4 regions of the Embleya sp. AB8 genome follow, and region 1 is predicted to be linked to each of the others. Evidence: riboswitches for the same ligand, from Rfam matches in the RefSeq annotation. Region 1 holds a riboswitch; each other region holds the start of a gene.
What was found. A riboswitch is a leader RNA that binds a small molecule or an ion and turns the genes downstream of it on or off. The one in region 1 is predicted to bind cobalamin.
Positions count from the first base shown of each region.

Region 2: linked by a shared signal. The riboswitch ahead of ABIA38_RS00020 (energy-coupling factor ABC transporter permease) and the one ahead of ABIA38_RS14300 (prenyltransferase/squalene oxidase repeat-containing protein) in region 1 are both predicted to bind cobalamin.
Region 3: linked by a shared signal. The riboswitch ahead of ABIA38_RS21770 (ribonucleoside-diphosphate reductase subunit alpha) and the one ahead of ABIA38_RS14300 (prenyltransferase/squalene oxidase repeat-containing protein) in region 1 are both predicted to bind cobalamin.
Region 4: linked by a shared signal. The riboswitch ahead of ABIA38_RS16125 (ABC transporter substrate-binding protein) and the one ahead of ABIA38_RS14300 (prenyltransferase/squalene oxidase repeat-containing protein) in region 1 are both predicted to bind cobalamin.

Region 1 is NZ_JBMHHY010000008.1:322,447-330,089, forward strand. It holds gene ABIA38_RS14280 (ECF transporter S component) at 1-162, opposite strand, end outside; gene ABIA38_RS14285 (ABC transporter ATP-binding protein) at 159-1,919, opposite strand; gene ABIA38_RS14290 (CbiQ family ECF transporter T component) at 1,916-3,175, opposite strand; gene ABIA38_RS14295 (hypothetical protein) at 3,178-4,248, opposite strand; gene ABIA38_RS14300 (prenyltransferase/squalene oxidase repeat-containing protein) at 4,245-5,747, opposite strand; cobalamin riboswitch at 5,847-6,001, opposite strand; cobalamin riboswitch at 6,206-6,340, shown strand; gene ABIA38_RS14305 (peptidase) at 6,479-7,582, shown strand.
Region 2 is NZ_JBMHHY010000001.1:144-7,583, reverse strand. It holds gene ABIA38_RS00045 (glutathione peroxidase) at 1-156, opposite strand, end outside; gene ABIA38_RS00040 (NAD-dependent epimerase/dehydratase family protein) at 328-1,242, opposite strand; gene ABIA38_RS00035 (hypothetical protein) at 1,529-1,900, opposite strand; gene ABIA38_RS00030 (class II aldolase/adducin family protein) at 2,706-3,557, shown strand; gene ABIA38_RS00025 (RDD family protein) at 3,844-4,389, shown strand; cobalamin riboswitch at 4,485-4,694, shown strand; gene ABIA38_RS00020 (energy-coupling factor ABC transporter permease) at 4,723-5,499, shown strand; gene ABIA38_RS00015 (energy-coupling factor ABC transporter substrate-binding protein) at 5,496-5,906, shown strand; gene cbiQ (cobalt ECF transporter T component CbiQ) at 5,911-6,654, shown strand; gene ABIA38_RS00005 (energy-coupling factor ABC transporter ATP-binding protein) at 6,651-7,440, shown strand, end outside.
Region 3 is NZ_JBMHHY010000014.1:73,940-81,582, reverse strand. It holds gene ABIA38_RS21785 (zinc-dependent alcohol dehydrogenase family protein) at 1-667, opposite strand, end outside; gene ABIA38_RS21780 (helix-turn-helix domain-containing protein) at 856-1,665, shown strand; gene ABIA38_RS21775 (ribonucleotide-diphosphate reductase subunit beta) at 1,753-2,730, opposite strand; gene ABIA38_RS21770 (ribonucleoside-diphosphate reductase subunit alpha) at 2,748-5,066, opposite strand; cobalamin riboswitch at 5,144-5,396, opposite strand; gene ABIA38_RS21765 (hypothetical protein) at 5,480-5,668, opposite strand; gene mug (G/U mismatch-specific DNA glycosylase) at 5,926-6,531, opposite strand; gene ABIA38_RS21755 (GNAT family N-acetyltransferase) at 6,570-7,394, opposite strand; gene ABIA38_RS21750 (MarR family winged helix-turn-helix transcriptional regulator) at 7,400-7,643, opposite strand, start outside.
Region 4 is NZ_JBMHHY010000010.1:111,952-119,594, reverse strand. It holds gene ABIA38_RS16135 (ABC transporter ATP-binding protein) at 1-443, opposite strand, end outside; gene ABIA38_RS16130 (FecCD family ABC transporter permease) at 440-1,528, opposite strand; gene ABIA38_RS16125 (ABC transporter substrate-binding protein) at 1,525-2,586, opposite strand; cobalamin riboswitch at 2,605-2,809, opposite strand; gene ABIA38_RS16120 (LysR family transcriptional regulator) at 2,869-3,741, opposite strand; gene ABIA38_RS16115 (hypothetical protein) at 3,836-4,417, shown strand; gene ABIA38_RS16110 (aspartate aminotransferase family protein) at 4,595-5,953, opposite strand; partial or broken gene ABIA38_RS16105 (acyltransferase domain-containing protein) at 6,048-7,463, opposite strand; partial or broken gene ABIA38_RS16100 (SDR family NAD(P)-dependent oxidoreductase) at 7,548-7,643, opposite strand, start outside.

The sequences.
Region 1 (7,643 bases):
CGCGTCCCCCGAGTGCGCGGCCGATTCGGGGGAGGGCGAGGCGAACAGCGGCCACAGGAACATCGCCAGGCCGGCGATCGAGGCGACGGTGAGCACGATCGCGGTGCGCGGGGTGATCCGGATGGCGTTGCCGCGTTTGGTCGATTCCGGGGCCGTGGTCATCCGGTGGCCTCTCTGTCTCCGGCGGATGATGCGCGAGCGTCCCCGGCGGTGTCGCCGGCGGACCCTGCGGTGTCGCCGGCGGACCCGGCGGGCCGGCGCGCGTCCGACCGCGGCTCACGCGCGTCCGACTGGGGGTGGGTGGCGTCCCGATCCCCGGCCAGGGCGGCACCGACGGCGGTGACCGTCAACCACTCCGCCGGGGCCAGGATCTTGGCCACCTGCGGGGCGAACGCCGGTGAGGAGACCACGACTTCGGCGGTCGGGCCGTCCGCGACGAGGTCGCCCTCGGCCAGCACGAGCACCCGGTCGGCGACCTGGGCGACGAATTCGACGTCGTGCGTGGCCAGCACGATCGCCCGCCCGGCGTCGGCGAGTTCGCGAACGACGTGGACGAAGCGCCGTTTCGCGTGGTAGTCGAGGCCCCGGGTGGGTTCGTCGAGGAGCACCACCCGTGGTGCGGCGACGAGTTGGATGGCCAGCACGAGTGCGAGGCGTTGTCCCTCGGAGACGTCGCGCGGGTGCAGAGTGCCGTCGATGTCGGGGGCGATGCGATCGAGCAACGCCCGGCACGCGCCCGCCTCGGCGCCGGATTCCCGGTCGGCCTCCGCGCATTCGGCGTCGACGGTCTCCAGGTAGAGCAGGTCGCCGGGGGTCTGTGGGACCAGGCCGACCAGGGCGCGGGCGCGCTGCGGGGCGGCCTTGCCCGGGTCCTCGCCCGCGACATCCACCGTGCCGCCCTGCCGGGGAACGGAGCCCTGCAGGGCCCACAGCAGCGACGACTTGCCGGAGCCGTTGCGGCCCATCAGCGCGGTGACGCGCCCGGGGAACAGGTCCAGGTCCAGGCCGCGCACCGCGATCACATCGCCGTAGCGCACGATGATCCGACGCGCCGTCAACAACGGGCGGGACGCCGGGTCGGGTGGGCGCGGCGCCGGCGGCGTACGGTCGGCCAGACGGGCGCGCAGCGGCGCGGCCAGGCGGCGGGCGTCGCGCACCGACAGCGGCAGCGGCGACCAGCCGGCGAGTCGGCCGAGTTCGACCACCGGCGGGGCGATGTCGCAGGTCTCCAGGATCTCGGCGGGCGGGCCGTCGCGGACGGTACGGTCGCCGGGCAGGTGTACGAGCCGGTCCGCGTACTGCACCACCCGCTCCATGCGGTGCTCGGCGACGATCGTGGTGATGCCCAGGTCGTGCACGAGCCGGGTGATCGCGGCCAACACGTCCTCGGCGGCGGTCGGGTCCAGTGCGGAGGTCGGCTCGTCCAGAACCAGCACGCGCGGGTGCGCGGTCAACACGGCGCCGATCGCGACGCGTTGCTGCTGTCCGCCGGAGAGGGTGCGCAGCGGGCGGTGGCGCAGTTCGGCGATGCCGAGCAGGTCGAGGGTCTCCTCGACCCGCTTGCGCATCACCGCCGAAGGGATCGCCAACTGTTCCATGCCGTAGGCGAGTTCCTCCTCGACGGTGTCGGTGACGAAGCCCGCGAGCGGATCCTGGCCGACCACACCGACCAGGTGCGCGAATTCGCGCGGTGGTTGCGAGCGGGTGTCGATGCCGTCGACGAGCACGCTGCCGCGCAGGGTGCCGCCGGTGAAGTGCGGCACCAGGCCGTTTACGGCGCCCAGGAGGGTCGACTTGCCCGCGCCGGTGCGGCCCACGACCAGGCACAACTCACCTTCGGGGATCTCGAGTTCGACGTTGCGCAGGGCGGGAGCCGGGGCGTCGGCGTAGGTGATGGTGACGTCACGGAATCGGATCACCGGACGGACTTCTCCCTGAGCGTGGTACCGGTACCGGTATTGGTGCCGGTATCGGTATCGGTATCGGACGAGCCGGTGGCCGGCGTGTTCTGCCGTGCGCCGCAGTCGGGCCCGGTGTCGCCCGGGCGGGGCGCGGCGAGCGGGGGTGGTGGCGCCAGCCACGCGGGCAGGACACCCACGGCCAGCGCGAGCACCGGCAGCGGGGCCAACTCGGGCCAGGCGAGCGGGCTCAGCGACGGGTAGAGGTTGCCGGCGTCGATCCGGCTGGTCAGGTAGAGCAGCGCGCCGGTGCCCAACCCGCAGGCGGCGACCGCGAATTCGGGCAGGCGCCAGCGGTCCGGGAGATAGACGCTGCGGTTGATCCGGCGGCCGGTGAGGACGAAGCCGATGCCGGCGATCACCAGGCCGCCGGGCAGCATGGTGGCGCCCAGGTAGCGCGGGGTGCTGCCGTCGAGCAGCGCGTACACCCCCACACAGACCCCGATCAGGCCCACCAGCGTCAGTACGCCGGTCAGCAGTCGGATCGTGCGCGGCAGGTGCCGGTTGCGGCCGTAGCCGCGCGAGTCCATCGCGGCGGCCAGTGCGAGTGAGCGGTCCAGTGCGTCCTGGAGTACCGGGATCGCGATCGAGCGCAGCGCCCGCATGCCCTGCTGCGCGCCGCCGCGCAACCGCCGGGCCCGGCGCACCCGATGCACACTCTCGATCAGCTGCGGCGCGACGGAGAGGGCGACCACGACGGCCGCGCCCACCTCGTACAGCGCCGCCGGTACCGCCTTGAGCATGCGCTTGGGGCTCGCGAGGGCGTTGGCCGCGCCCAGGCACACGATCATCGTGGCCAGCCGCAGGCCGTCGTAGAACCCGCCGAGCACGTGCTCCAGGGCCACCGGGCCGAACAGGTGGATCCCCGCCGCCCATGCGGGCAGCGGGATCTCCGGCAGGTCGACGAGCACATGACTGCCGGCGGCTCCCGCGCCGAAGACGATCCGGAACAACACGCGCATCACGATGATGAACAGGCCCAGGAACAGGTACATGCGAAAGGCCAGTGCCCACGGCGCGTCGCCGCGCCGGTTCGCGACCACGAATCCGGCCACGGCCAGGAGCAGCGCGAGCAGCAGCGGGTTGGTGGTGCGACTGGCGGCGGTGGCCAGGCCGAGCGCCCACAACCACCACGCGCCCGGATGCAGGGGGCGCGGCAACCGGCCGCCGCCGCGCCGGGACGCGACGGCGGCCGGCAGTCGCCGCGTCCGGGGCACGCTCAATCCGACCCGCCGGTGCGCTTGCGCCGACGCCAGGTGGCGAACCCGGCCGCCGCGCAGATCGCCACGAGCAGGGCGATCCCGAGGATGGTCGTGGTCGGGATCCCGTCGGGGCGCCTGGTCGCCAACTCCTCGCCGCCGGTCCAGGTTTGACCCTGCGGAGTGACCCCGGAGGGCCGGCCGGCGGGGCCGGGTGAGCCCGGCTCGGCGGCGGCGGTCGCGGACGTCTCGGCCGAGGCCGGCGGGGCCGAGGGGGTGGTGCTCTCGATGGGCTGCCCCGGTTCCATCGGGTTGCCGGCGACACCCGGCCCGGGGGCGAGGGGATCGGTCCCCGAGGTCGCGGCCGTCGAACCCGCCGACGTGGTGCCCGTGTTGCCGGCCGTACTCGCACCGGAGGTGGTGGATCCGCCGTCGGCGGCCCGGCTGCCACCACTGCCGGCCGAGGTCGCGCCACCGCCGGTGGACGTGCCGTTGGTGCCGTTGCCGGACGGTGGTTGCGGATTGTCCGTCCGAGGCGGATTCGGCGGGGTGGGCGTCGCCGGGCGGGCCGGTGCCACGCGCGGTGGCGGGTTGGTGGTCTCGGTCTTGTTCTTGGCGAACGACCAGCCTTCGAAGCTGCCGAGCGGGGGTTTGCGGTTCAGCACGCCCCACTGGCTGTACGTCCACGAACCGCCGTTGGGCGCATGCCAGTACGACCAGTACGCACTGGCCGGCGGCGTGTCGATGCACGGCTCGGAGTTGGCCCCTGGCTTGCCCTCGATCCGGCAGATGAATGCCTCGCCCCAGCGGGCCACGCCGGCTATCTCGATGCCCGCGTTCTTCAGCGCGGCGTGGCCGGTGGCCTGGTCCCCGCGTGCGCAGCGCACGATGGTGGTGCCGCCGAGCTCCTGGAAGTCGATGACCACCGTCACGCCGTTGCCGTCCGGGCAGTAGCCGGGCGTGCCCTTCGAGGTGTCGACCGCGTGTGCGGCCGGCGCGACCACCGTGAGCCCGCCGGTGAGGGACAGCGCGAGCAGGGCAAGTGCGGTGACCAGGCGGGCGATTCGGCCGGCGCGCCCGGGGCGCCTCACGTGTGCGTTCCGTTCCTGCGACGCGCGCCGGCGCGGACGGCGAAGCCGGTGCCGACCAATCCGGCGGACAACATGAGCAGTCCGCCGATCTCGGCGCCGGTCCTGGCCAGGTTTCCGCCGCCGCCGTTCGCGGTGCCGCCACTGCCCGAGGTGCTTCCGCCGCCCGACCCGGAACCACTGGTACCGGAGCCACCGGTGCCGGCGCCGGCGGTGTCCGTCGCGGACGCGGTGATCGACGCACTCGCGGTCTGGGTGAGCGCGGTGGAAGGTGTCGTGGACGGCGGCGTGGACGCGCTGTGGCCGGGCGATCCGGTGGGCTTGGGGGTGCCGGAGTCGGTCGGCTCGGGCGAGGTCGAGGTGGTGTGCGTCGGCTCGGTCGGGGCCTTGCCCAGGTCACCCAGCGAGACATCGGCCAGCGCAAGCAGCGCCTGCGGGGTGGCGCGGCGCCACTGGTCGCGTTGGAAGTCCGGGATGCCGTCGGTCCTGGCCGAGGCGAGGGCTTCGTCGTTGTAGGCGATGGTGCCGATCTCCTTGTCGGCGGCGCCCGCGTTGTCCTTGGTGATCTGGTGCTTGGCCACCCACACGGCGGCCCGCTCCGACTCGGCCCGGTAGCCGGCGGCGTGCAGGGCCTGACCGGCCAGGCCGGTGCTGTTGGTGTTCGATGCCGCCGTGGGGCCCGAGCCGCCGAACGAACCGTCGGCGCGTTGCTTGGACTTGAGCCAGTCCGCGCCCTTCTTGGCGGCGGTCGCGGCGCCGGCCGAGTGGCTCTCGGCCGCCGCGGACAGCAGCGCCTGCACGGCCATCGCGGTGGAGTCCGGGTCGAGCACGGTGGTGGGAGTGTCCTGGCAGGTCGCGCCGCTGCTGCCCAACTGGCCCGGGAACAGCCGGAATCCGCCGCTTGGGCACTGCTGCTTGAGCAGGAAGTCCACGGCGGATTGCGGCACTCCGCCGCTGCGGGCCAGGCCGAGGACGGCGAGCGACTGGCCGAAGGCGTTGCTGGAGTCGGGGCTGCCGGTGAGCTTGTCCCGGATCCGGCCCACGTCGTCGCCGGCGTCGGCTCCCGCGATCAGGTCGAGCGTCTCGGCGCGCAGGTCGAAGCCGCCGAACCCGGTCGGATCGCGGTCGGCGACCACGGCGGCGAAGAGTACCTTCGCGGTGGCGCCGGCGATCCGCGAGCCGGGCATGCCCCATTCCTCGGCGCTGTTGTACGTGCGTACGTTCGCGGCCACCGCGTCGGCCGCGGCGCGGAGCGCGGCCGGTTGGGAGCGGGTGGCCGCCAACGCCATCATCGTGTCGATGGTCAGGCCCCAGTCGGAGCGGGAGAACCCGGGGATGGCACCGCCGACCAGTTCCCCGGCCTGCCACTTCGCCGCCGCCGAGGCCTCGGCGGCATGGGGATTCGCGGCGTCGGCCGACGCGGAGAAGACGGGGGAGGCGGCGACGAGCACCGCGCCGCAGACCGCGACGGCGCCGGTGGTTCGCACGGTGAGCCAGGACATCGGTGGAACCCTTCCGAGACCAACGCGTCCCGGGAGCCGGCCGACGCGGGGCGTCGGACGGGCGTCCGGGCCTCAGCGTGTAGTCCACGACAGCTGGAGCCTTCAATTCGTACGCACCCAGGTATTCCGACTCGCGGCGGCCTGTCGGCCACCGCCTACGGTTGCGGGTCAGCGCCGGATTTCGACCGGCTTCCCCTGAGTTTCGAACTATGCAGTTGAGGGTGTCGACACAGGTCGGCGTGCGGAGCATACGAAACGTTCCGACGCTCGGACAACAGCACGAGTATGCGCTCCACGGTGCCGTTCGTCACCACCGGGGTGCGGGCCGGCGCGAAGCGGCGAACCGGTTGGCCGGAAAGGGAGTTCTTCCCGCGCCGGGCGGTCCGTAGAGTGCGGGACGTCCTCGCGCCGGGGATTGTGGAACACTCGCGACGCCCCTCGCGGACGCCACGACTCGTTCCGATCGCCGGTGCGGCGGCCCGCAACATCTCCGACGACAGGGGAAGTCCGGTGTGAATCCGGCGCTGACCCGCAGCGGTGGTCCGTCCCTCCCGACGGCGAGCCCGAATGCCTGTCGCCGGGGCGTTTTCCTCTCCATTCCCCGTCGTGGTCCGCGGGGCGGAGCCCTCGCGTCGCCGCGCCGGGAACGTGTGCCGCCCTCGGGCCGGCCCGCCTCGGCCGGCGGATCCGCCGGGCCTGCCGCGCCGTGGGCCCGGAAAGGCACCGTCATCATGACGCTCACCACTCGACCCGGACGCCGGATAGCCACGCTGCTCGGCGGACTGGCCCTGGCCGGCGCGACCGCCCTGATCCCGGCGACCGCCGTGGCCGCCCCCACCACGACCGGCCCGACACCTGCCGCGGACGCGTCCGTACTCGCCGGCAACCGCACCCAGGCCGCGGCCGGTTGGCTGGCCCGCCAACTCGTCGACGGCGAGCGCTTCGAGACCACCTTCAACGGGGTGACCTACCCCGATCAGGGCCTGACCATCGACGCGATCCTCGCCTTCGCCGCCGCGGGAGTCGCCGACCACAACGGGGCCAAGGCCACCACGTGGCTCGCCCGGCCGGAGATCCTGTCCGGCTACATCGGCGACGGCGCCACCAACGCCTACGCCGGCGCCACCGCCAAAACCCTCCTGGCCGCCGAGGTCCGCGGGGTGAGCCCCACCACGTTCGGCGGCGTGGACCTCCCGGCCCGGCTGCGCTCCCTGCAACAACCCTCCGGCCGGTTCACCGACACCTCCCCATGGGGCGACTACAGCAACGCCTTCAGCCAGTCCCTCGCACTCCTGGCGCTGAACCGCACCCCCGGCGGAGTGCCCACCGCCGCAGTCGACTTCCTGGCCGGCGCACACTGCGCCGACGGCGGATTCCCGCTGAACTACGGCCTGCCCACCTGCACCAGCGACGCGGACTCCACCGCGATGAGCGTGCAGGCGCTGGCCGCCACCGGCCGATCCCAGGAGGCCGCGGCCGGCCTGAACTGGCTTGCCGCGCACCAGCTTTCGGACGGCGGCTTCGGTACCGTCGGTGCCACGACCGGCAACGCCAACAGCACCGGACTGGCCGGCCAGGCCCTGCTGTCCTCGTGGCGGGTACTCCCCGGCCTGACCGCACGGCACTTCCTGACCGAACGCCAGGTCGGCTGCTCGGCCACACCCGCCACCCGAGGCGCGATCGCCTACGACGCGACCGGCTTCAACCCGTCCACCGCCACCCGCGCCACCGCCCAGGCGGTCCTGGGCCTGGCCGGCACCGGCTTCGCCGACCTGACCGCCGCCGGCGCCCGCCCCGACGCCCCGACGCTGCACTGCCCCGGAACGGCCGCCTGACGCAGCGGAACAGGCCCGCACCACCGGGCGATGACGGCGCCCCGACGCGTTGTCGGGGCCG
Region 2 (7,440 bases), on a different contig from region 1:
CAGCTCCTTCTGCAGCTCCTCCAGGCCGGTGTACTGGGGGGTCAGGCCGCACTTGGACGCGACGTTGACGACGAGCGCGACCCGGCCTGCGGTCACCCCGCCCAGGGTCGTACGCTCCCCCTCCAGCGTGCCGATGGGGGTATCGAGGATGCCCATGATCGTTGTCCCTCCTGCGTGGTGCCGCTCGCAGCGACGTGATCCGCCGAAGTGGAGCGCTCCGAGACGGCGCGAGTAAGACCTGAAGACTCGACGCTATCGAGCGTGGGGCGAGGGCGCGTCCTCGATCCCCCGCCGAGCGCCACGACGCCCCTGGGCCGCCCGGCCCGGTCAGGCCGAATCGCCGCGCCGGGCGGCGTATACCCCGGCCAGCCCCGCCCGCCAGCCGACCGCGCACGGCCCGGTCAGGGCCGCCCGCTTGGTGGTGTCCTGTACCTGACCGCGCAGCGTGCCCGGCTGCTCGCGGACCACCACCTCGGCGGGCCGGCCGCTCAGCTCGGCCAGGTATGCCGCCCACTCCTGCACGCTCACCGGCTCGTCGCCGCCCCAGTTGACCACCGTCGCGGGGGTGGACGCCGCGTCGAGCAGGGCCGCCGTCTGGCTGTTGATGTCGTCCTGGTGGATCGGGCTGTACAGGCACGGATCCCAGCGGGTGACGATCGGCCGACCGGCCAGTACGGCGTCCAGGTGCATCGTCGGCAGGCCGCCGTTCGGGCCGTAGGAGGCGTTCATCCGGGCGATCACCACGGGCAGGTCGAACGCACGCGCGCAGTAGCGCGACACCGCCTCCTCGGCGGTCTTGGACACCGAATAGGTGGGCGCGTGCGCGACGTTGGCGTCGCCGAGCGGGTCGGTCTCGCGGAAGACGTACCTCGGGTCCGGGTGCGGCTTGAGCACCGACGCGGTGGACATCACCAGGGCCGCCTTGGCCCGCCGGCAGTGCTGGAGCAGCAGCCCGGTCCCCTCGGCGTTGACCCGCAGTGCCTCGTCGTAGTCGAGCCCCGGTCCCTGGAAGGTGGCCAGGTGCAGCACGTGGGTGAAGTCCTGCGGCAGGTCGTCGAAGCTGCCCGCACCGAGGTCGACGACGCGCGTGGTCACCCCGAGCGCGTCCACCCGCTTGCGGTCCTCGGGATTCGAGAAGCGGGCGATGCCCCACACCTCGTTGTCCCGGGCCAGGTATTCGGTCAGCGGGTAGGCGATCTGGCCCGCGGGCCCGGTGATCAGGATCTTCTCGCCCGACAACATGCGGCTCCTCGGAGGGCTCGGGGTGCGACGGTACCTCGGCGTCGCCGTATCGCGGCGCGTCGGTACGGCCGCGCGTCGATCCAGCGGCGCCCATCGGTACGGCGGCGCGTCGATACATCTGACGTACCGTCATATCCGAGACGGCGCAGGGAGACCAGGGCCGCCGTACGTGTCCCCGGACACCCCGATGGCGCCCACCGCATGGGGGTGACGGTGGACGCCGGGGGTATCGAGGACGGGCCCGCGCGCTCCGACGCCGTGCCGAGGCCCGTCGTCGGAGCGCGACTCAGACCTCGATCTCCTCCTCGATACGTTTCAGGCTGTGCCGGGCCAGGGCCAGATTGGCGCGGTCCTTGACCAGCACGACATACAGGAACAGTCCCTTGCCGGCCCGACCGGTCAGCGGGCGGAGCAGATGGTATTGCTTGCCGAGGGTGATCAGGATGTCCTCGATCTGATCGCCCGCGTGCAACATCTCCATCGTGCGCATCTTCGCGCGCATCACGTCGGTGTTTCCGGCGGCGGCCACATTGAGGTCGAGTTCCTTGCTGCCGCCGAGAATTCCGAGGGCCATTCCGCTGGTGTAGTCGACCAGGGCCACCCCCACGGCGCCCTCGATCGTCATTGCTTCCTTGAGGGCCGTTTCCATATTGGCCATGATTGCCTCCGGGGCGATCGGCGGTGCGGCTTTCCGGTGGACGCCGACCGGCTCCTCCTCGGGCGCCACGACGCCCGGGGGCGGCGCGCCGACCGGGGCCGGCTCGATCGGCGCACTGTCGACCGGGGTGTTGGGGTCGGCCTGATTCGCTTCGATGACATCCGCCTCGATCGCAGGGGTCCGCTCGGTGTCGGACCCGGTCGGCGGGTCGCCCGAACTGCGCCGGGACGGCCTGGACCGGCGCGGGGGTGGTGCCATCTCCGCCCAACTCCTGGCCATCGGGCCCCGCGATGCCGGGCTCCGCGCGGGGGCGTTGCGGCGGCCCGGGTCCGACTTGGCCCGCGAGCCCGCCGGGTCGCCGCGGCCGTACGCGGGCGCCGTCGAGGGACCTCGCGCGCCGATGCTCACGACCTCCGCCGAATATCCGCCCCCGCCGCTCACGTCACGCGCCCCTTCCCCTCGGTGTGCCTCGATAAGGCGCCGCGCGCACCGGTAAAGTGCCGCGTGCGCCGTGGCTCGCGCCGTGCGCCCCGCACTTCGCGCTTCATGATTTCGCGCGTCCGGAAATTCGAGTTCGACTGCTTCGTACTCGACGTCCCGGACTCGCTGCACGGAAGCGTAGAAGCAGCCGGAAGGCGATCGCGGGCAATATTCGAATTGTTTCCGGAAATCCGGTCCCGGCGGCGATCCGGCGCTAGAATCCGCGGCCGCTCGCGAACGGACCCCCGCGCGGGGCTGTCCTCGGATGTGACTCGCGGGTAGCGTCGGGCCGAGTCCCGCGCGACCCGAGTCCGAGGAGATGTACATGTCCGACACCGCCACGCCGCAGGCCCAGGACGCGACCCCGCGCATCGAGCCGCCCCGGCCGGTGTCGCCCTCGGACCTGAGCTTCGCGCTGCCGCCCACCTTCGAGACGGTCGAGCGGGAGCGCCGGCACCGCAAGGAGCGACTGACCGCGGCGCTGCGGCTGTTCGGCCGGTTCGGCTTCGAGGAGGGCGTGGCCGGACACATCACCGCGCGCGACCCGGAGTTGACGGATCACTTCTGGGTCAACCCGTTCGGGATGTCGTTCAAGCACATCACCGTGGACGACCTGATCCTGGTCAACCACGAGGGGCAGGTCGTCGAGGGCCGATTCCACGTCAACCAGGCCGCGTTCGCGATCCACTCGCAGATCCACGCGGCCCGGCCCGACGTGGTCGCGGCGGCGCACAGCCACTCCACGCACGGGCGCGCGATATCCGCGCTCGGCATCCGGCTCGAACCGATAACCCAGGACGTGTGTCCCTTCTACGAGGACCACGAACTCTTCGACGACTACGCCGGCGTCGTCCTGGACGCCGAGGAGGGCCGGCGGATCGCCGAGACCCTCGGCCCGCGCAAGGCACTGATCCTGCGCAACCACGGTCTGCTCACCGTCGGACAATCGGTCGACGCGGCGGCCTGGTGGTTCATCACGATGGAGCGCTCGTGCCAGGTGCAGTTGCTCGCCCAGGCGGCCGGCGAACTCAGGCCGATCTCGGCGGAGAACGCACGGCTGACCCGGGAGCAACTCGGCAACGACACGGTGGCGTGGATCAACTACCAGCCGCTCTACGACGTGATCAGCCGGTCCGAGCCGGAATTGTTCGGGGCGGACGGGCCGATGACGATCTGAGCGGTCTGAGCCGTCCGAACGGTCCGAGCGGTCAGAACGATCCGGATGGTCCGGATCATCGGGATGATCGAGATGGTCGGGATGGTCGGATCCGCGCGGCCCTGACCGCGTCGGTCGCCGGCAGCTCGTTCTCGGTCGGTCACCCGGGATCGATTTCGCTCGAACCCGATGGTTGCCGATCGCCGGCCCGGCCCCCGCGTCCGTTCTTGTCCGCCGACCGGGGGCAATCTCGGCGATATCCGACCCGTCGGGAGTCAACCCGCCCGGTTGCGGAAAGTACAAGGGCATGTACGAACGGAGCCTTCCGCAGCGATACGCGCGCACGGCACGTCCCATCGGCACCGGTGCCCGGGTCTGGCTGCCCGCGGTCGAGCGCCCGGTCGCCACGTCCGTGCTCGGCCGGCGGCTCGGCCAGTTCGTACTCGACGTCCTCGCGTCGGCGCTGCTGCCCGGGACGGCGATGTTCCTGTTCGTCCTGCTGCCCACACACCCCGACGGTTCGATCCGCAGCGGCCCGCTGACCGCGGCGATCACCGCGGGGGTCGTCGCGGTCGCGCTGGGGATCCTGTTCTGGTACTGGGTGTTGCGCCCCGCCGAGCACGACGGGCGGACGTGGGGCATGCAGGCGTTCGGGATCCGGGTGGTCGACGTCTCCGGCGGCCGGGCCGGGCGGCGGCAACTGGGCATCCGCTGGCTGCTGCTGCCGGTCGACACGTTCGCGCTCGGCGCGGTCGGGCTGGTCGCGGTGCTCACCGACGAGCGGCGCCGGCGGATCGGCGACCGGGTCGCCCGCACCCTTGTGGTCCGCGGGCGCGGTCCCGGGCTGGACTGATGGGCCGAATGCGGCTATTGCTCGACCGCTCCGCACCGATTGTGGGCTTGCGCACGGTTTGCAATTGCCACCTTGTCGCCATGTCCATCCGACCACTAGGGTCGGCTCGCCGTGGTGTTCGGGAAGCCGGTTCGATGCCGGCGCGGCCCTCGCCACTGTGATCGGGAAGTTCTCCTCCATCCCCTCGGGAACGTTGATTCGTCGCCTCGGGGAAGCCACTGGGACCGCTCGCGCGGCCCCGGGAAGGCGGAGACGTGAACGTACGACCCGTCAGCCAGGAGACCGGCCACGGCGATCGTCCGTCCACGAGGTGTTGGAGAGGGACCCTTCCTCATGCATATCGCCGAGGGCTATCTGCCCTGGGAACACGCCGCCGCCTGGGGCGTCGCGGCTGCCCCGTTCGTCGTCCACGGTGCCCGCGCGCTCACTCGCGAGGTACGCAATCGACCCGAGAACACCCTGCTGCTCGGCGCCTCCGGCGCCTTCTCGTTCGTACTGTCCGCACTGAAGATCCCGTCCGTCACCGGGAGTTGCTCGCATCCCACCGGCACCGGACTGGGCGCGATCCTGTTCCGGCCGCCGATCATGGCCGTACTCGGCACGATCACCCTGCTGTTCCAGGCCCTGTTGCTGGCCCACGGCGGGCTGACCACGCTGGGCGCGAACGTGTTCTCCATGGCGATCGTCGGGCCGTGGGCGGGCTATGGCGCATATCGGCTCACCCGCTCGCTGCTCGATCGACGCGGCGGGACCATGCCGCTGGATGTCGCGGTGTTCATGGGGGCGTTCGTCGCGGACCTGAGCACGTACTGCGTCACCAGCGTGCAACTCGCCCTCGCCTTCCCCGACCCGGACAGCGGATTCCCGGGCGCGCTGGCCAAGTTCGGCGGCATCTTCTCGCTCACCCAGATCCCGCTGGCGATCAGCGAGGGGCTGCTGACCGTACTGGTGGTGCGGTTGTTGCGGCAGTCCAGCCGGGGGGACCTGATCCGGCTCGGGGTGCTGCGGAACACACCGGTCGCGCCGAGCGCGCCGAGCGCGCCGGTCGCGCAGGACGCCTCGGTCGCGCAGGACGCGTCGGTCGCTCGTGAGGGGGAGAAGACCGCATGAAGCGCTCGACGAAGATCAATCTGCTGATCGTGCTGGCCGTGGTGCTGCTCGCGGCGCTGCCCGTGGTGTTCGGGATGGGTGATCACAAGGACAAGCCGTTCGCGGGCGCCGACACCCAGGCGGAGACCGCGATCACCGAGAACGATCCGGGCTACCAGCCGTGGTTCAGCCCGCTGTACGAACCGCCGTCCGGGGAGATCGAGTCCGGCCTGTTCGCGTTGCAGGCCGCGCTCGGCGCGGGGGTGGTCGGGTACATGTTCGGCGTCAAGCGCACCCGTCGGCGACTCGCGCCCGAGGCGAGCGACACTGCGGACGAGGCGGAGAGTGGTCCGGCGGATGTGAGCCCGGCCCCGCGCCCGGCTCCGGCCTCGGCGACGGAGAGCCCGGTATCGGCTTCGGGGCACTGAGCCGGTGTTGCCGATCGACGCGGCGGCGCACGCGAGTTCGTGGCGGCGCCGCCATCCGGCCGAGAAGGCCGTGCTCTCCTTCGGGCTGCTCGGCTGCGCGGTGGCGTTGCCGCCGTGGCCGGGCGCGGTGCTGGTCGCCGCGACCGTGCTGATCGTCGCGTTCGGCTTCGCCAAGGTGCCGGTACGGCGGTTGTGGCGGGCGGCCCGCGCGCCGCTCGGGTTCGCCGCGACCGGGGCGCTCACCCTGCTGGTCTCGATCCGCGCGGACGGGGTCGGCTGGGCCGAGCACGGGCCGCGCCACGCGGGCGAGTTGCTGGCCCGCTCGGGGGCGGCCGGGTTGGCGATGTTGTTGTTCGCGTTCACCACGCCGCTGTCGGACGTATTGCCCAGGCTGACCCGGGTGGGAGTGCCGGCGGCGGTGGTGGACGTGGCGGCGGTGATGTACCGGATGTTGTTCCTGCTGTACGACACCACCATCCGGATCAACCAGGCCCAGGCCGGTCGGCTCGGGCACCGGACCCGGCGGGCCCGCTGGCGCTCGGTGGCCGGGCTCGGCTCGGCGGTGTTCGTGCACGCGTTCGCCCGGGCCCAGCGGTTGGAGGCGGGGCTGGCCGGGCGCGGCTACGACGGGCGGCTGCGGGTGCTGGTGGACGAGGTACGGATCTCGCGCGTGTTCGTCGGGTCCGCCCTGTTCGTCGTGGCGGCGGTCGTCGTCGCCACCCTTCTGCTGGGACCGGTGGTGCAGTGATTCCGTTGCGGGTACGAGAGATCGGCTACGCCTACGAGGACGGGCCGGTCGTGTTGAGCGACCTGTCCCTGGCGATTCCGGCCGGGCGCGCGTTGGCCCTGCTCGGGCCGAACGGCAGTGGGAAGACCACGCTGTTGCGGCTGTTGACGGGTGGCCTGGTGCCGGCTGCGGGGCGGGTCGAACTGCACGGTGTGCCGATTCGGCATGATCGGAAGGGACTTGCCGAGCTGCGGCGGGCCGTGCAGTTGGTCGTGCAGGATCCCGACGATCAGTTGTTCTCCGCGTCGGTGGCCCAGGACGTCTCGTTCGGGCCGCTCAACCTGGGGCTCGCGGCGGCGGAGGTTCGGTCGCGGGTGGCCGAGGCGTTGGCCGCGCTGGGCATCTCGGGGTTGGCCGAGCGGCCGGTACACCTGTTGTCCTTCGGGCAGCGCAAGCGGGTGGCGATCGCGGGGGCGATCGCGATGCGGCCCGAGGTGCTGGTGCTGGACGAGCCGACGGCGGGGTTGGATCCGGCAGGGCAGGAGGCGTTGCTGGACACGCTGGCCGCGTTGCGGGCGGCGGGCACGACCGTGGTGATGGCCACGCACGACGTGGACCTGGCGTTGCGGTGGGCCGACGACGCGGCGGTGCTCGCGGGTGGGCGGTTGCGCACCGGGCCGGTCGAGGAGTTGCTCGCCGACACGGCGTTGCTGGCTGCGGCGAGTTTGCGGCCGACCTGGGCGCATGCCGCGTTCGCGGTGTTGGCCGCGCATGGGCTGGCGCCGGCGGGATTGCCTCGGACGCCCG
Region 3 (7,643 bases), on a different contig from region 1:
TCCGCCGTACCTCCTCGCCCCACGCGGGCGTGACCCGGTAGTCGACCACCTCGTCCGCCCCCAACGCGCGCAGCCGCTCCGCCTTGTCCGGGCTCGACGTGGTGGCGATCACCCGTGCGCCCGCGACCTTGGCGAGTTGTAGGGCGAACAGGGACACCCCACCCGTACCGAGCGTCAACACCGTCTCGCCGGCCACCACGGGCCGTCCGCCGGTGAGCGCGTGCCACGCGGTGACCGCGGTCAGCGGCAGCGTGGCGGCCTCCTCGTAGGACAGGTGTGCCGGCAGGCGCACCAATCCCCGCTCGTCGACGAGGGCATACTCGGTCAGCATGCCGTCCCGCGAACTGCCCAGCTGCGCCGCGTAGGCCGGCGCGAACGGTCCGTCGATCCAGTCCGGGAAAACGGTCGCGGCCACCCGGTCCCCCGGCCCGAACCGGGTGACCCCGGCCCCGATCGCGACCACCTCACCGGCCCCGGCGCAGCCGGGAATCGTGTCCGGCAGCACCGGCAGCGGATAGTCCCCGTCGAGCACGAGCAGTTCGCGCAGGCTCAGCGAGGTCGCCCGAACCCGGACCAGCACCTGGCCCGGCGCCGGCTCCGGCACGTCGTGCTCACGGACCGTCAGCCCATCGATGCCGGCGCCGGGCCGCAGGTGGTAGCTCTTCATCACAGTGCCTCTTTCCACGAAGTTCCGACCGGTAGCCGCCGCGTACGAAGTACGCCGCCGCATACGGAGTACCGGGTCCGACCCTCCCGTTCGGCGGGCCGTGACGACGATCCTGCGGGCACCGGGCGAGCCCGACAATTCCCGCCAGGGAATTGCCGGCGGCACCCCCACCTGCCTAGAACTGCCTCATGAGCACGATGACGACCCGGTCGCAGGGCCAGGACTTCCCCGCCGAACTGCGCCGCTGGCGCACCGCCCGGCGGCTGAGCCAACTGGAACTCGCCGCCCGCGCGGAGACCTCGCAGCGCCACCTCAGCTTCATCGAGAGCGGCCGATCCCGCCCCGGCCGCACGATGATCATCCGCCTGGCCGAGTCGCTCGGCCTGTCCCTGCGCGAGCGCAACGCGCTGCTGCACACGGCCGGCTTCGCCCCGGTCTTCACCGAGTCGGACCTGGACGCGCCGATGTTGCGCCCGGTCCACGACGCGCTGCGCGCGGTGATCGAGGGCCATCTGCCCTACCCGGCCCTGGTGTTGCGGCCGTACGGGCAGATCGTCGCGGCCAACGAGGCGGTCGACGTACTGACCGAGGGCGCGTCGGCGGAGTTGCTGAAGCCTCCGGTCAACATGTTGCGGGTGATGTTGCACCCCGACGGCATGGGACCGCGCGTACTGAACCTGAACGCCTGGGGCCACCACGTCCTGGAGAACATGCGCGCCCAGGCGCTGCGCAGCCCCGACCCGCTGCTCGACGCGTTCATCGAGGAACTGCGCGGCTACGTCCCGCACGCCGAACTCGGCCCCGACCACCTGGGCTTCGCGGTCCCGCTACGCCTGCGCACGCTCGACGGTCAGGGCGAACTCCGCCTGCTCACCACGTTGACGTCGTTCGCCACGGCCACCGACATCACCCTGGCCGAACTCCACCTGGAGGCGTTCCTCCCCGCCGACGAGGCGACCGCGACCGCGCTGCGCCGCCGCGCGGCCGACCGCGGCTGAGCCGACGGCCACCCGGATGCCGAACCGCCGCGCCATCCCGTGTCGAGCGGGATGGCGCGGCGGTCGGGGTGGGGCAACGTCGGATACTCAGAAGTCCTCGTCGAACGACACCGATCCGGTGACCGCGACCTGATAGGCCGACACCCGCCGCTCGAAGAAGTTGGACAACTCCTGTACGTCCTGGAGTTCCATGAAGCCGAACGGGTTCGCCGATCCGTAGACCGGCGCCATCCCCAGCTGGGCCAGCCGCCGGTCCGCCACGTGCTCGAGGTAGGAGCGCATGTCGGCGACCGTCATCCCGGACACCCCGCCCTGCAGCAGGTCCTCCGCGAAGGCCGTCTCCGCCTCCACCGCCTCGGCCAGCATCCGCCGCACGTCCTCGGCGAGTTCGTCGTCGAACAGGTCGGGCTCCTCGGCCCGTACCGTCTCGACCACGGCGAACGCGAAGTCCATGTGCGCGGACTCGTCGCGGAAGACCCAGTTGGTGCCCGAGGCCAGGCCGTTGAGCAACCCGCGCGAGCGCAGGAAGTACACGTAGGCGAACGCGCCGTAGAAGAACAGCCCTTCGATGCACGCCGCGAAGCAGATCAGGTTGAGCAGGAACTGCCGCCGATCCTCCCGCGATTCGAGCCGGTCCAGGCCCATCGCCGAGTCGATCCAGCGGAAGCAGAACTCCGCCTTGCGCCGGATCGAGGGGATGTGCTCGACCGCGGCGAACGCCTGCTCGCGCTCCTCGTGGTCGGGCATGTAGGTGTCGAGCAGCGTCAGATAGAACTGCACATGGACGGCCTCTTCGAACAACTGCCGCGACAGATACAACCGGCCCTCGGGCGAGTTGATGTGCCGGTAGAGATTCAGCACCAGGTTGTTCGCCACGATCGTGTCACCGGTCGCGAAGAACGCGACCAGGCGCTGTACGAGGTGCCGTTCCGCCGGGCTGAGCTTGTCCAGGTCGGCCAGGTCGCTGTGCAGGTCGACCTCTTCGACCGTCCAGGTGTTGCGGATCGCCGCGCGGTACTTCTCGTAGAAGTCCGGGTACTGCATGGGGCGCAGCGTGAGGTTCATTCCGGGATCGAGCAGGCTCACGTGCACGCCTCACAGGCTTCGGGGTTCTCCAGCGAGCAGGCGATGACCTCGAGGTCCGAGATCTCCTCCACCGGCGCGGCCGACGCCTGCGCCGGCACCGTCGCCTGCTGGATGCGCGTCGCGGGGCGCGAGCGCAGGTAGTACGTGGTCTTCAGGCCGGTCGACCACGCGTAGCGGTACATCGAGGACAACTTGCCGATGGTCGGGTCGGCCATGAACAGGTTCAGCGACTGCGACTGGTCGATGTACGGGGACCGCTGGGCGGCCAGGTCGATCAGCGCGCGCTGCGGCAGCTCCCACGCCGTGCGGTACAACTCCCGTACGTCCTCCGGGAGTTCGGCGATGCCCTGGACCGAGCCCTCGGCCCGCTTGATCCGGTCGCGAACCTCGGGGGTCCACAGGCCGCGAGCCTTGAGCTCGCGCACCAGGTAGGCGTTGATCTGCAGGAACTCGCCCGACAGCGTCTCGCGCTTGAACAGGTTGGACACCTGCGGCTCGATGCACTCGTACGCGCCCGCGATCGAGGCGATCGTGGCGGTCGGCGCGATCGCGACGAGCAGCGAGTTGCGCAGCCCGTGCTCGGCGACGCGCGAGCGCAGCGCGTCCCAGCGCTTGGTCTGCGTCGGGTACACGCCCTCCCACAGGTCGGGCTGGAGCCGCCCGCGCGCGGCGTGCGTCTCGGCGTAGGCCGGGTGCGGGCCGTGCGCCTCGGCCAGCGCGGAGGAGGTCTCGAGCGCGGTGAGGTAGATCTCCTCGGAGATCAGCGTGGACAACTCGCGCGCCTCGGCGGAGTCGAACGGCAGGCCGAGCGTGAAGAACACGTCCTGCAGGCCCATCAGCCCCAGGCCCACCGGGCGCCAGCGCGGGTTGGACGCGGCGGCTTGGTCGGTCGGGTAGTAGTTGATGTCGATCACCCGGTCCAGGAAGACCACGGCGGTGCGCACCGTCGCGCGCAGCTTGTCCCAGTCCATCCCCTCGCCGGCGATTACATGCGCGCCGAGGTTGACCGAGCCGAGGTTGCACACGGCGGTCTCGCCGTCGCTGGTGACCTCCAGGATCTCGGTGCACAGGTTGGACAGGTGCACCACGTTGCCCGGTTCGGCGGCCTGGTTGCAGGTGCGGTTGGCGGCGTCCTTGAAGGTCATCCAGCCGTTGCCGGTCTGCGCGAGGGTGCGCATCATCCGGGCGTAGAGGTCGCGCGCGGGCAGTTGCCGGACGAACCGGCCGTCCCGCTCGGCGGCTTCGTAGACCCTGTCGAACTCGGCGCCCCACAGGTCGGGCAGTTCGGGCAGCTCGTTCGGGTCGAACAGCGACCAGACGCCGTCCTCCTCGACCCGGCGCATGAACAGGTCCGGCACCCAGTTGGCCAGGTTGAGGTTGTGCGCCCGGCGGGCGTCCTCGCCGGTGTTCTCGCGCAGTTCGAGGAATTCCAGGATGTCGGGGTGCCAGGTCTCCAGGTAGACGCAGGCCGCGCCCTTGCGCCGGCCGCCCTGGTTGACCGCGGCCACGGACGAGTCGAGCGTCTTGAGCCACGGCACGATGCCGTTGGAGTGCCCGTTGGTGCCGCGGATCAGCGAGCCGCGCGAGCGCACCCGGGACCAGGCCACGCCGATGCCGCCGGCGAACTTGGACAGTCGGGCGATCCGCCCGTACATGTCGTAGATCGACTCCAGCTCGTCCTTGGGCGAATCCAGCAGGTAGCACGAGGACATCTGGGTGTGCACCGTGCCGGAGTTGAACAACGTCGGCGAGCTGGGCAGGTAGGCGAGCGAGGACATCAGCCGGTAGAAGCCGATCGCCTCGCCGGGCTCCTGGGCCAGGCCGCACGCCACCCGCAGCAGGAAGTGTTGCGGGGTCTCCACCACGCTGCGCGAGACCGGGTGCCGCAGCAGGTAGCGGTCGTAGACGGTACGCAGGCCGAAGTACTCGAACCGGCGGTCGCCTTCGGTGTCCACGGCGGCGTCCAGCTCGGCGGCGTGCGCGGCGACGAACGCCGCGGTCTGCGCGCCGATGATGCCCTCACGGCGGCCGAGCGCGATGCCGGCGCTGAACGAGGTGACGCCGGCTTCGGCGGCCTCGGCGGCGATCCGGCCGGCCAGCAGGCGGGCGGCGAGGCGCGAGTAGGCGGGCTCCTCGGCGATCAGCTCGGCGGCGGTACGCACCGCCAGGTCCGCGGCGGCGCCGTCGTCCGCGCCCTCGTTCAGGCCCGCGACGACCCGGCGGACGACCCGATCCGGATCGACCTCCGGCAAATCGCGCGCCTGGGTGCGTACCAGGGTCGCCAGTCGGTCCTCGGGGCTTTCGTCGATCCGCATCCGGGTCGCGCCCACGCTGTCCACAACGGTCACGTGCTCTCTCCTCGCGAGCTCGTACGTACAGGTGACCCCACGCCCGAAGGCGCGGGCAGCCGGCAGGTATTCGGACTCGCGGGCATGCCGGGGCACCGCCGGGCACGGCGTGCTCGGTGGTCCGCGGAGTTCCTAGTGGTCGTCGCTTCCCGATCGCCTCTCGGCGTTCGGCGCTCCATGACGACGTTCGTTCCCGCTCACCGCTGCGGGGGCAGTTCCGGCTTCGCACCGGATTCCCTCTTGCGTCGCCCCTCCATCGAACTTTCGGATGGGCGAACCAGCTGCGTCGGAGAGCATATATGTAGTGGCGGCGTGGTCGTTGCACCCCCAGGTGTTGTGTCGTGTCGCGGTCTCGGCCAGGCCCGTTGTTCCGGGCCCGGTCACGGCCGGCCGCCCCGGGGCCCGGCTTTGGCCGGCCGGGCGGGTCCGGCCGGACCACCCTGCGGCCGATTCACCGCCCGGGGCACCTCCCGCCCCGAGTCGCGCCACTCGGCGACCAGCGCCTCGTAGACGGGAGTCTCGAACGTCTCCGTGGGCCACGGCCCGAACGGCGCGCGCAAAATCTTCACGCCGACCCAACCGCCCGAGAGGTCACGAAGTAACCACCAACCGAGTGAAGCCACTCGGTCGATGGACGGGGGCGGGGGCGGTGGGTAGGGGCGGGCAGCGACGCGGGGTCGGGCGGCCTGCGGGGCAGCACAGCGGCCCGACGGCGGGGCCGGGGAAGAGATGGCGGCGCGGTGGGTGTTGTGCCGTGGGCCGGATGCGCGGCGGGTCGGGGCGCGTGGTTGGCGTGGGGGCGCCGTGGCCGGCTGCTCTCGCCGCGTCAGCCGGCGTCTGGGTCGGCCGGTTGTTCGGTCGGCCCCGCGTCGCGAGGTCGTGCGAAGGCTGTCGTGCGTAGGGTGGTGAAGGCTTCGGCGAGGGTGGTGGCGGTCCAGTGGGCGTTGAGGCCGCTCGGGTTGGGGAGGACCCAGATTCGGGTGTCGTCGATGGTTTCCGGTTGGCGGCCGACCACGGCCTTGGGGCGGCCGAAGCCGGTTCGGTACGCGCCGATGCCGAGCACCGCCAGCCAGGCCGGGCGGTACTCGCGCACCCGCGCGGTGAGCGCCGCGCCGCCCGCCCGGTATTCGTCCCTGGTCAACTCGTCCGCCCGGGCCGTGGTCCGGGCCACCACGTTGGTGATGCCGAGCCCGAGGGCGGTCAACTCGTCCTGTTCGTCGGGTCGGAACAGGCGCGGCGTGAAGCCGGCGGCGTACAGCGCGGGCCAGAACCGATTGCCCGGCCGCGCGAAGTGTCGCCCGGTCGCGCCGGACCACAGCCCCGGATTGATCCCGCAGAACAACACCCGCAGATTCGGCGCGAGCACGTCCGGGATGCTCACCCCGTGCGCCGCCGCCAACTCCGCCGCCGTCGGATTGCGCCCCGCCGGAATCGGCAGCACGATCGGCTTCGCCGGCCCCGCCCCGCCGCTCACGGTGCCTCGGCGATCAGCGCCGTCCCCACCGACCGGAAGCCGAGCCGGTCGTACACGCGCGCCACGTGCTCGTCCCCCGCGGACAGGAACACCGTCTCGCTCCCGCTCGCCAGCGCGTGCCGGGCCAATTCCCACGTCACCGCCGCCGCGAGGCCGCCGCGCCGGGCCGCCGGGAGGGTGGCCACGCCGACGATCTCGGTGGTGTCGTACAGCTGTTGGTAACTCCCGACGCACAGCGGTCCCGCCGGGCTGTACGCGGCGAACATCACCGTCGCGCCGCTGCGCAGCCGCTCGTTGAGGTAGGACAGCAGCTCCGGGTCCTGCCCCAGCGCCGCGGTGTCCCGTTCGCTCGGCCCGTCGGAGCCCGACGCGGTGCCCGGGTTGGCGAAGCCGACCGCCGCGACGCTGTGCACGATGGCCAGGTCGGTGGCGTCCGCGCGAATCTGACGCACCGTCACCAGGTCCGGCAGATCCGGGCGTTCGGCCGGCTGCTCGGTCGGATCGAGGACCATCAGCGGGTGTTCGTGGACCTGCAACTCGGCCTCGATGGCCGCCGCGCGCATTGCGGGCGTGGTCTCGTGGACCCATTCGAACGTCTCGGGCACTTGCAACTCTCTCTGCCGCGCCCGCACCGCACGGACATCCGCGACGGTGGGCTCGACGGTGCCGCCGAGCGTGGGTCGGGCGTAATAGGGCCAACCGAGGCCCTCCCGGACGAACAACGTCAGTGCGCCGATCGACTCCGTGCGGGTGGACCGGCGTGCCACCCCGTCGTAGAACGTCTCCAGATGCGCACGCAGCTCCGCGGCGGACTTCGGCATGCGGGTCAGTGTGACACGACCGCCGGCACCGGTAGCGGTCGGTGTCCGAAGCCGGCCTTGAGCCGGCCCAGGAGTTCGGACAGCCGCTCGGCGTCGTCGTCCGACCAGTCCACGAGGCGCTCCGCGAACACCGCCAGGCACGCGTCGGTGGCCCGCTCGACCACCGCGCGGCCCTGTGGGGTGATCCCGAGCAGCACCGCGCGGCCGTCGCTCGGATGCGGCCGGCGCTCCACCCAGCCGTGTTCGACG
Region 4 (7,643 bases), on a different contig from region 1:
GACGACCAGGTCCTGTCGAGCAGCGCGCCGACATCGGTGGCGGCGGCGGCCTCGGCGAGCACGGAATGCTCGTGGGCGGTCGCGGGGCCCGGCAGCACGGGCCATCGGCCGCGGTGTGGCGTGCGCCCCAGGTCGATGACCTGGCGGGCCGTCAGTGGCAGCGCGGTGTCGGCCTGTTGTTCCATGAAGGCCACCTGTCGCGCACGTCGGCGGGCCGGGAGGGCGTACAGGTCGCCGCCGTCGAGCAGGACACGGCCCGTCTGCGGCCGGCGCAGTCCGGCCAGGGCCCGCAGCAGCGTCGTCTTGCCGGCACCGTTGGGCCCGAGCAGGCCCGTCGTCCTGCCGGGGGCGAAGCCGAGCGTCACGTCCGTCAGCAAGGTGGCGCCGTCGACGCGCACGCCGACGTTTTCGGCATCGAGCCCCATCGGGTTCACCACGATCACGGCCGACTCCCCGTCGCCCGCCTGCCGGCTGCCTGGCGCCACAACAGCCATGCGAAGAACGGCGCGCCGAGTCCGGCGGTGACGATGCCGACGGGAATCTCCTGGTCCGGGAGCACCGAGCGCGCCACGATGTCGCTGCCCACCAGCAGGGACGCACCCACAAGTGCGGACATGGGCAGCAGGAGGGCATGGCGCGGGCCGCACACCAGGCGGACGACGTGCGGCACGACCAGACCCACGAAGCCGATGACGCCGGTGTTGGCGACCAGGCATGCGGTCACCAACGCGGCGGCGGCGATCAGGGCCCAGCGGGTACGTTCGACGTGGACGCCGACGGAACGGGCCGCGGTCTCGCCGAACGCGAACGCGTCCAGGTCCCGGGCGGCCGCGACCATGACCACCGTGCCGACGACGGCCACCGCGGCCAGGAAGACGGCCGTGTTCCACCGCACCCCGGCCACCGAACCCAGCGTCCACTCCATGACGCCGCGGGCGGCGTTGCGGTCGCCGAGGACGAGCACGACGAACGAGGTGTACGCTCCGCACAACTGCCCCACCGCGATGCCGGCCAGCACGGTCCGCGAGGCCGGCAGGGTCCGGCTGTGCGCCCCGGCGAGGGCCAGCACGACGAGGACGGCCAGCAGTGCGCCGACGAAGGCGGCAGCCGGGAGCGCGCCGATCACCGCGGTGCCGGAGACTCCGACACCGAGGACGATCACGGTGACCGCGCCGACGGCGGCGCCGTTGGAGATCCCGAGCAGGTAGGGATCGGCCAGGTCGTTCCCGGTCAGGGTCTGCAACACCGCGCCGCACACCGCGAGTCCCGCGCCGGTCGCGGCGGCCCCCAGGACTCGCGGCAGCCGCAGCTGCCAGATGATCCGGTCGTCCAGCGGTGTGACGTCGGAGCCACCGAGACCGAGCCGGCGCAGCACCACTTCGGCCACGACCTGCGGCGGCTCGTGGACCGATCCCACGGCGAGGCCGAGCAGCACGGTGAGCAACAGCAGGAGCGCGGCAACGGCCAGGGCCACCGCCGCACGACTCGCGCTTGCGAGCCGTGCGGCGGGACGATCCGGCACGGTCATGAACGTGGGGCCAGGCTGCTCAGGCCGGCCGAAACCCGGACGGCACCGTCGGCGAGCAGCACGCCGGGGGTCGATTCGGAGAACGGCACGACCACGAACGCACGGTGCCGGACGGCGCTGAGCTTGCTCAGCACCGGGTCGTGTTCGAGGTAATCGATCTTGGACTGCGCGGTGTCCCAACCGGCGTCCGCGAGCACGATGACGTCCGGGTCCGCCGCGACCACCTGCTCCCAACTCGCGTTCTGCCAGTCACCGGGCAGCGTGCCGAAGACGTTGTGGGCACCGACGGCGTCGAGCACGAGCTGGGGTCCGCCGTGGCCGGCGCCGACGTACGGGGTCTTCGTGCCCGAGTCGTACCAGAACACGTTCAGGCCCTTGCCCGCCGACTTGGCCGCGAGTTCGGCAAGTTGCTGCTGCTGCGCGTCCCGGATGGCGGCAGCGCGCGGTGCGACACCGAACACCTCGGCGACGTCGCCCAGTTCGTCCCACACCGCCTGGAAGGACACCGGCGCCACCTGCTTGTTGTCGGCGCAAGCCAGCGGCGACAGGTAGGTGGTGATGCCCTGGGAACCCAGCTCGTCCCGCGTGCCCGCCACCTTGTCGGTGAACGCGCTGGAGTAGGAGGCGTAGAGGAAGTCCGGGCGCGCCGCGAGGAGTTTCTCCTTGGTCGGGTACTTCTCGGAAAGCACCGGGACGGTGTCGTAGGCCGCCTTCCATTTCGCCGGGACCGCGTCGTCGAGGTACGCCGTTCCGGCCATTCGGGTCTGCAGGTCGAGAGCCAGGGCCACTTCGGTGGCGCCCTGGTTGAGGGTGACCAGCCGGCTCGGCGGTGCCGCGACGGTCGTGGTGACACCACACCTGCTCACGCTCACCGGCGCCGGGTGACTGCTCCCGGCCGCCGCGGCGGGCTGGTCGGCCGCAGGCGCACCCGTACACGCACCGAGCGCACCGACGAGCAGGAGCGCCGCGGCGGCGAGGCCGGCGCGCGTCGAGCGCGGGGCGCGCGCGGGACGTATGGAACGTTCGGATCGAAACGGGCGCAGGGGAGCGCGAGTCACGTGTTCTCCAACCCTCGTGGAACATGTCGCGCCGTGGCCGGTCTCCTGGCTTCCGCATCGACGCTCCGCGGCCGGCCTTCCCGGTTGGCTCGTTTCCGATCCACCCAGTGGCCCTGACCGCTCCGGGAGCCGTCAGCGAGGGCCGCGGGACTCCGCGGCTACAGTGGCGAGGGCCGCGCCGGCTTGGACCGGCTTCCCGTACACCACGGCGGCGCCAAGCTACCAAACCGCTCGTAGTGCCTCATCGGCGGGATCAACACCTTCGGATACGTCGACCCGGCTTCACCGGCCGGCCGGGGTGGTGCTGTCGAGTAGGGCTCGGACCGTCGGGGGCCACGGGCGGGACGGCGGGCCCGACAGGGTCAGGCGGCGGTGGACCGATGGCTTCAGGGGCACCAGGACGACGCCGGGCGGCAGCATGTGCCGGGCCAGGTCCGGGACGACGGACACGCCGAGGCCGTCGCCGACCATGGCCAGCAGGGTGGCGAACCCACGTATGCGTGGCGGCGGAACGTACGGGGTGCCGCCGAGCCGGTGCAGTTCACGCAGGTAGGGCTCACAACCGCCGTCGGAGAGCAGGAAACGATCGTCGTCCAGGTCGGACAGGGTGATCGAATCCTCCTGGGCCAGCGGGTGGTCGGCCGGCAGCGCCGCGCGGAATTCGTCGCGCAGCAGTGGCACCGCGCCCTCGGGTACCGGGTCGGCGTCGACCAGTACGGCGAGGTCGGCGGTGCCGTCCGCCAACCAGCCGGCCACCTCGGCGTCCTCGCCTTCGAAGACGCGCACCCGGATCCCGGAGTGCGCCCGACCCCACCGGCGGATCAGTCCCGGGACAAGTCCCCGGCAGGCCGTGGGGGTTGCGGCCAGCAGGACGGTGCCCACCGCGCCGGCCCGCTCACGGGCGGCGAGGGTGACCACGGCGTCGGCCGCCGCAACGGCGCGTCGCGCGTGCGGCAGGACCAGTTCGCCCAGCGGCGTCGGCCGCGCGCCCGGAGCGCCGCGATCCACGACGGGTGCGCCCAGCGCCCGTTCCAGGGCGGCCACGGCGTGCGAGACCGCGGACTGACTGATCCCCAGCGTCGTCGCGGCCGTGCCGAATCCGCCGGTGTCCAGGACCGCGACCAAGGCCCGGAGTTGCGCGAGGTTGACGGCCATGAGGAAGCCTCATCTCCGATGAGCGAAGCGTGTTGGACCCGATCATCGTCGGCCGCCCACACTGGTGTCCACGCCCACCAGCCCGGAGGACACCTTGATCGAATGCTCCCGCGCCGACCTGCCACAGCACCGGGCGGCCCTCGTCGACCTGCTGCTGCACCTGCACGACCGGGCGGAAGTCGGCTCCCGCTACGGTGCCTTCCGGATCGTCTCCGCGGCGGGCAGGCCTTGGGCCGTCTCCGAATTCGGAGCCCGGTACTACGAAGAGGGTGTCCCCGTACACCTGATCGTCGGCCTCTCCACCGGCGCCCATGTCACGGTGACCGCCCACCGGGTGAGCGCCACCCGGCCGGACGCCATGGATGCCTTCTTCGACCCGGACCCGATACCGCCGACGGACCCGATCAGGCAGTGGCTGGCACAGCCGGCCGACCGGCCGGACCCCACCCCGATCTCGGTGGACCGGCCCGACCTACTGGAACGCTTCGCCGCCGCCGACCTGGTCCGCCGGGACCACCCGCACCTCGCGCCGGAACGATCCCCCACCCCGGCACCGACCTTCCCCCACCACCCCTACGCCGAGATCGTCGCCGCCACGCCCGGGCACTCGATCGCGGGCGAGGTACTGTTCGGCCGCACGGTCGCCGGTGTCCCCACCGCCTTTCGCAACAACTGACCCGACGCACGGCGCGTTGCCTCTCGTCGCCCCGGGGACACCCGCGCCGGGGCCCTCATCGGCGGTGGGGCGTGGGCCCGGAATCCGTTGGCGCGGCGTCGCGTTCGGCCCGGGGAGACGGGGTCCGGGCAGTACACCGAGCGGCGTACTGCCCGGACACGTGTCGGCGCGCCACCGTCAGAGACGGTTCCACGTGTCGGTCAGGGCGGCGCGCAGGATGTGTTCCATTTCGTCGAAGTGTTGCTGTGTACAGATCAGCGGCGGGGCCAGCACGATGACGGGGGCTTCGCGGTCGCCGACTCGGCAGTGCAGGCCGGCGGCGTAGAGGTCGCGGGAAAGATGGCCTGCCAGGAGTCGTTGGCACTCCTCTCCGTCGAAGGTTTCCTTCGTGGCCCGGTCCTTGACCAGTTCGATGCCGTAGAGGTAGCCGGTGCCGCGGATGTCGCCGACGATCGGCAGTTCGTAGAGCTTCTCCAGGGTGGCGCGGAACGCGCCCTCGTTCGCCAGGACGTGGTCGAACAGCCCTTCCCGCTCCAGCACATCCAGGTTGGCCAGGGCCACGGCCGTGGAGAGCGGGTGGCCGCCGAAGGTGTAGCCGTGCACGAACATGATGCCCTCCTGTTGGAAGGGCTCGGCGATGCGGTCGGACAGGACCACCGCGCCCAGGGGGGCGTACCCGCTGGTGAGGCCCTTCGCCAGCAGGATGACATCGGGTTCGCAGCCGAACCGGTCGCCGCCGAACATGTGGCCCAGCCTGCCGAAGGCGCTGACCACCTCGTCGGCGATGAGCAGGACGTCGTGGGCGTCGCAGATCTCCCGTAGCCGCCTGAGGTATCCGGGAGGCGGCACGAGCGCGCCGCCGTGGGTCTGCACCGGTTCCACGAACACCGCGGCGACCGAATCCGGTCCTTCCAGTTCGATCGTCAGGGCGATCTGCTCCGCCGCCCAGGTCCCGAGTTCCTCGGCGGCCAGCGGGGAGCGGTAGCCGTTGGTGTTGGGCACCGCGCGGGCGCCGGCCACCAACGGCTCGAAGAGTTGCTGCACGATGGGTACGCCGCCGATCGCCATCGCGGCGTGGGTGCTGCCGTGGTACGAACCAGCGCGGCCGATCACCTTGTACTTGTTGGGCCTGCCGGTCATCACGAAGTACTGCTTGGCCAACTTGAGCGCGGTCTCGGTCGCCTCGCTGCCGCCGGTGGTGAAGAAGACGCGGTTGAGGTCGCCCGGTGCGGCCGCCGCCAGGCGGGCGCCGAGTTCGATGGCGGTGGGGTGGGCGTGGCCGAGCAGCGGGAAGTACGCGAGTTCGGCGGCCTGTTTGGCTGCCGCCTCGCCGAGTTCGGCGCGACCGTGGCCGATGTGCACGCTGTAGGCACCGGACACCCCGTCCAGGTAACGACGTCCGCGTTCGTCCCACACGTAGGGCCCCTCACCCCGGACGATCACCGGCACCGGCTCGCGCGTGTAGGGCGTGTAGTGCAGCAGCAGGTGGTCACGCGCCTTGATCTCGAGGTCGGTGAGTGAGTGGTCGGGGAGCATTGTCTTGGTGCTCAAGGAAACCTCCGGAGGATGGCGACGGGAACTCTGCCCGGTGCCCGATGTCGGCCTCGGTCGGACCACTGGGGTTACTCGTTCAGGTGTGTTCGTCGGGTGATTCGGGTGATTCGGGGGACTCGCCGGCACCGCCGATCCGGGTGCCGAGGTAGCGGGCGAGATCTTCCGGGGTGCTGTGGTCGTAGACCACGGTGGCGGGCAGGGTGATCCCGGTGGCGGCGGACAGCAGGTCGCGCAACTGCACGGCGCCCAGCGAGTCGACGCCTAGGTCGAGGAACGCCCGCTCCGGCGCCACCTCCAGGAGGGTGTCGTGACCGAGCACGGCGGCGGCGTGCGCGCACACCTCTTCCACCAGCGCACGGCCGAGTTCGGCGCGGGGAAGCGCGGTGATCCGCCGGGTGAAGTCCGCCGGGGACCCGGCGTGTTCGACCGTCGCGACCACCGGATCGACGACGGTGTCCACCGCCACCGCTCGGGCGCGGTCCGGTGCGTCGAGCCAGAAACGTCGGCGCTGGAACGGGTATGTCGGCAGGTCGACCACGGAGGGGTCGTGCCGGGCGAAGAACGCCGCCCAGTCGACCGCGTGCCCGTGCGCGTGCAGCTCCGCCGTGGCCGCGACGAGGGAGTCCGGCTCGAACCGGTGGGCACGAAGGGCGGGCACACCGACGACCCCCGGCCGGACGCACTCCCGCACCATCGGCGTCAGCACGCCGCTCGCGCCCAGTTCCAGGTAGCCGCCCGCGCCCCGGCCCGCCGTCCACCCGACGGCGTCGGCGAACCGCACGGTGGTCCGGGTGTGCCGAACCCAGTACTGCGGTGACGACAACTCCGCCCGGGTCACCGGCCGCCCGGTCACGCTCGACACCAGCGTCGTCGCGGGGCTCAGCCACGGGGCGCCCGCGGCCAGGTCGGCGAACTCGGCGAGCACCGGCTCCACCAGGTGCGAGTGGAACGCGTGCGCCACCTCGAGCCGGCGCACCCGCCGGCCCTGTCGATGCCAGTGGGCCGCGGCCTCCGTGACGGGCCCGTGGGCGCCGGCGAGGACGACCCAACCGGGGCTGTTCACCGCCGCCAGCTCGACCGCGTCGGTGAGCGAGTGGGTGATCTCCGCCTCGCCCGCCTGTACCGCGATCATCACGCCGCCGCCGGGCAGGGACCGCATCAACGCACCTCGGGCGGCCACCAGGGCTACCGCGTCGCGCAACGCGAGCGCGCCGGCCAGATGTGCCGCCGCGAACTCGCCGACCGAGTGGCCGATCCACCAGCGCGGCCGGAGGCCCCACCGGGCGAACAACCGGCCGAGGGTGACCTGCAGGACGAACAACGCCGGCTGCGCCCACCCGGTGCACGTCACGTCGCCGCCGGACCACAGGAACTCGCGCAGCCCCGGCCCGGTGAACTCCTCCGCCACCGCGCACACCGCGTCCCACTCGCGGGCGAACTCCGGACACCCCTGGTGGGCGTCCCGCCCCGCGCCGGGACGCAGGCCGCCCTGCCCCGCCAACACGCCCACCAGGCCACCGCGCGCGGCCTTCCCGGAGAGCACGTTCGGGGCCGGCTCCCCGGCGGCGAACCGGGACAGCCCCGCCACCAGTTCGTCCCGGGTGCGGCCGAGCACGACCGCCCGGTGCGGCAGGTCCGCCCGGGTCCGGGCCAACGACCAGCCGACGTCCGC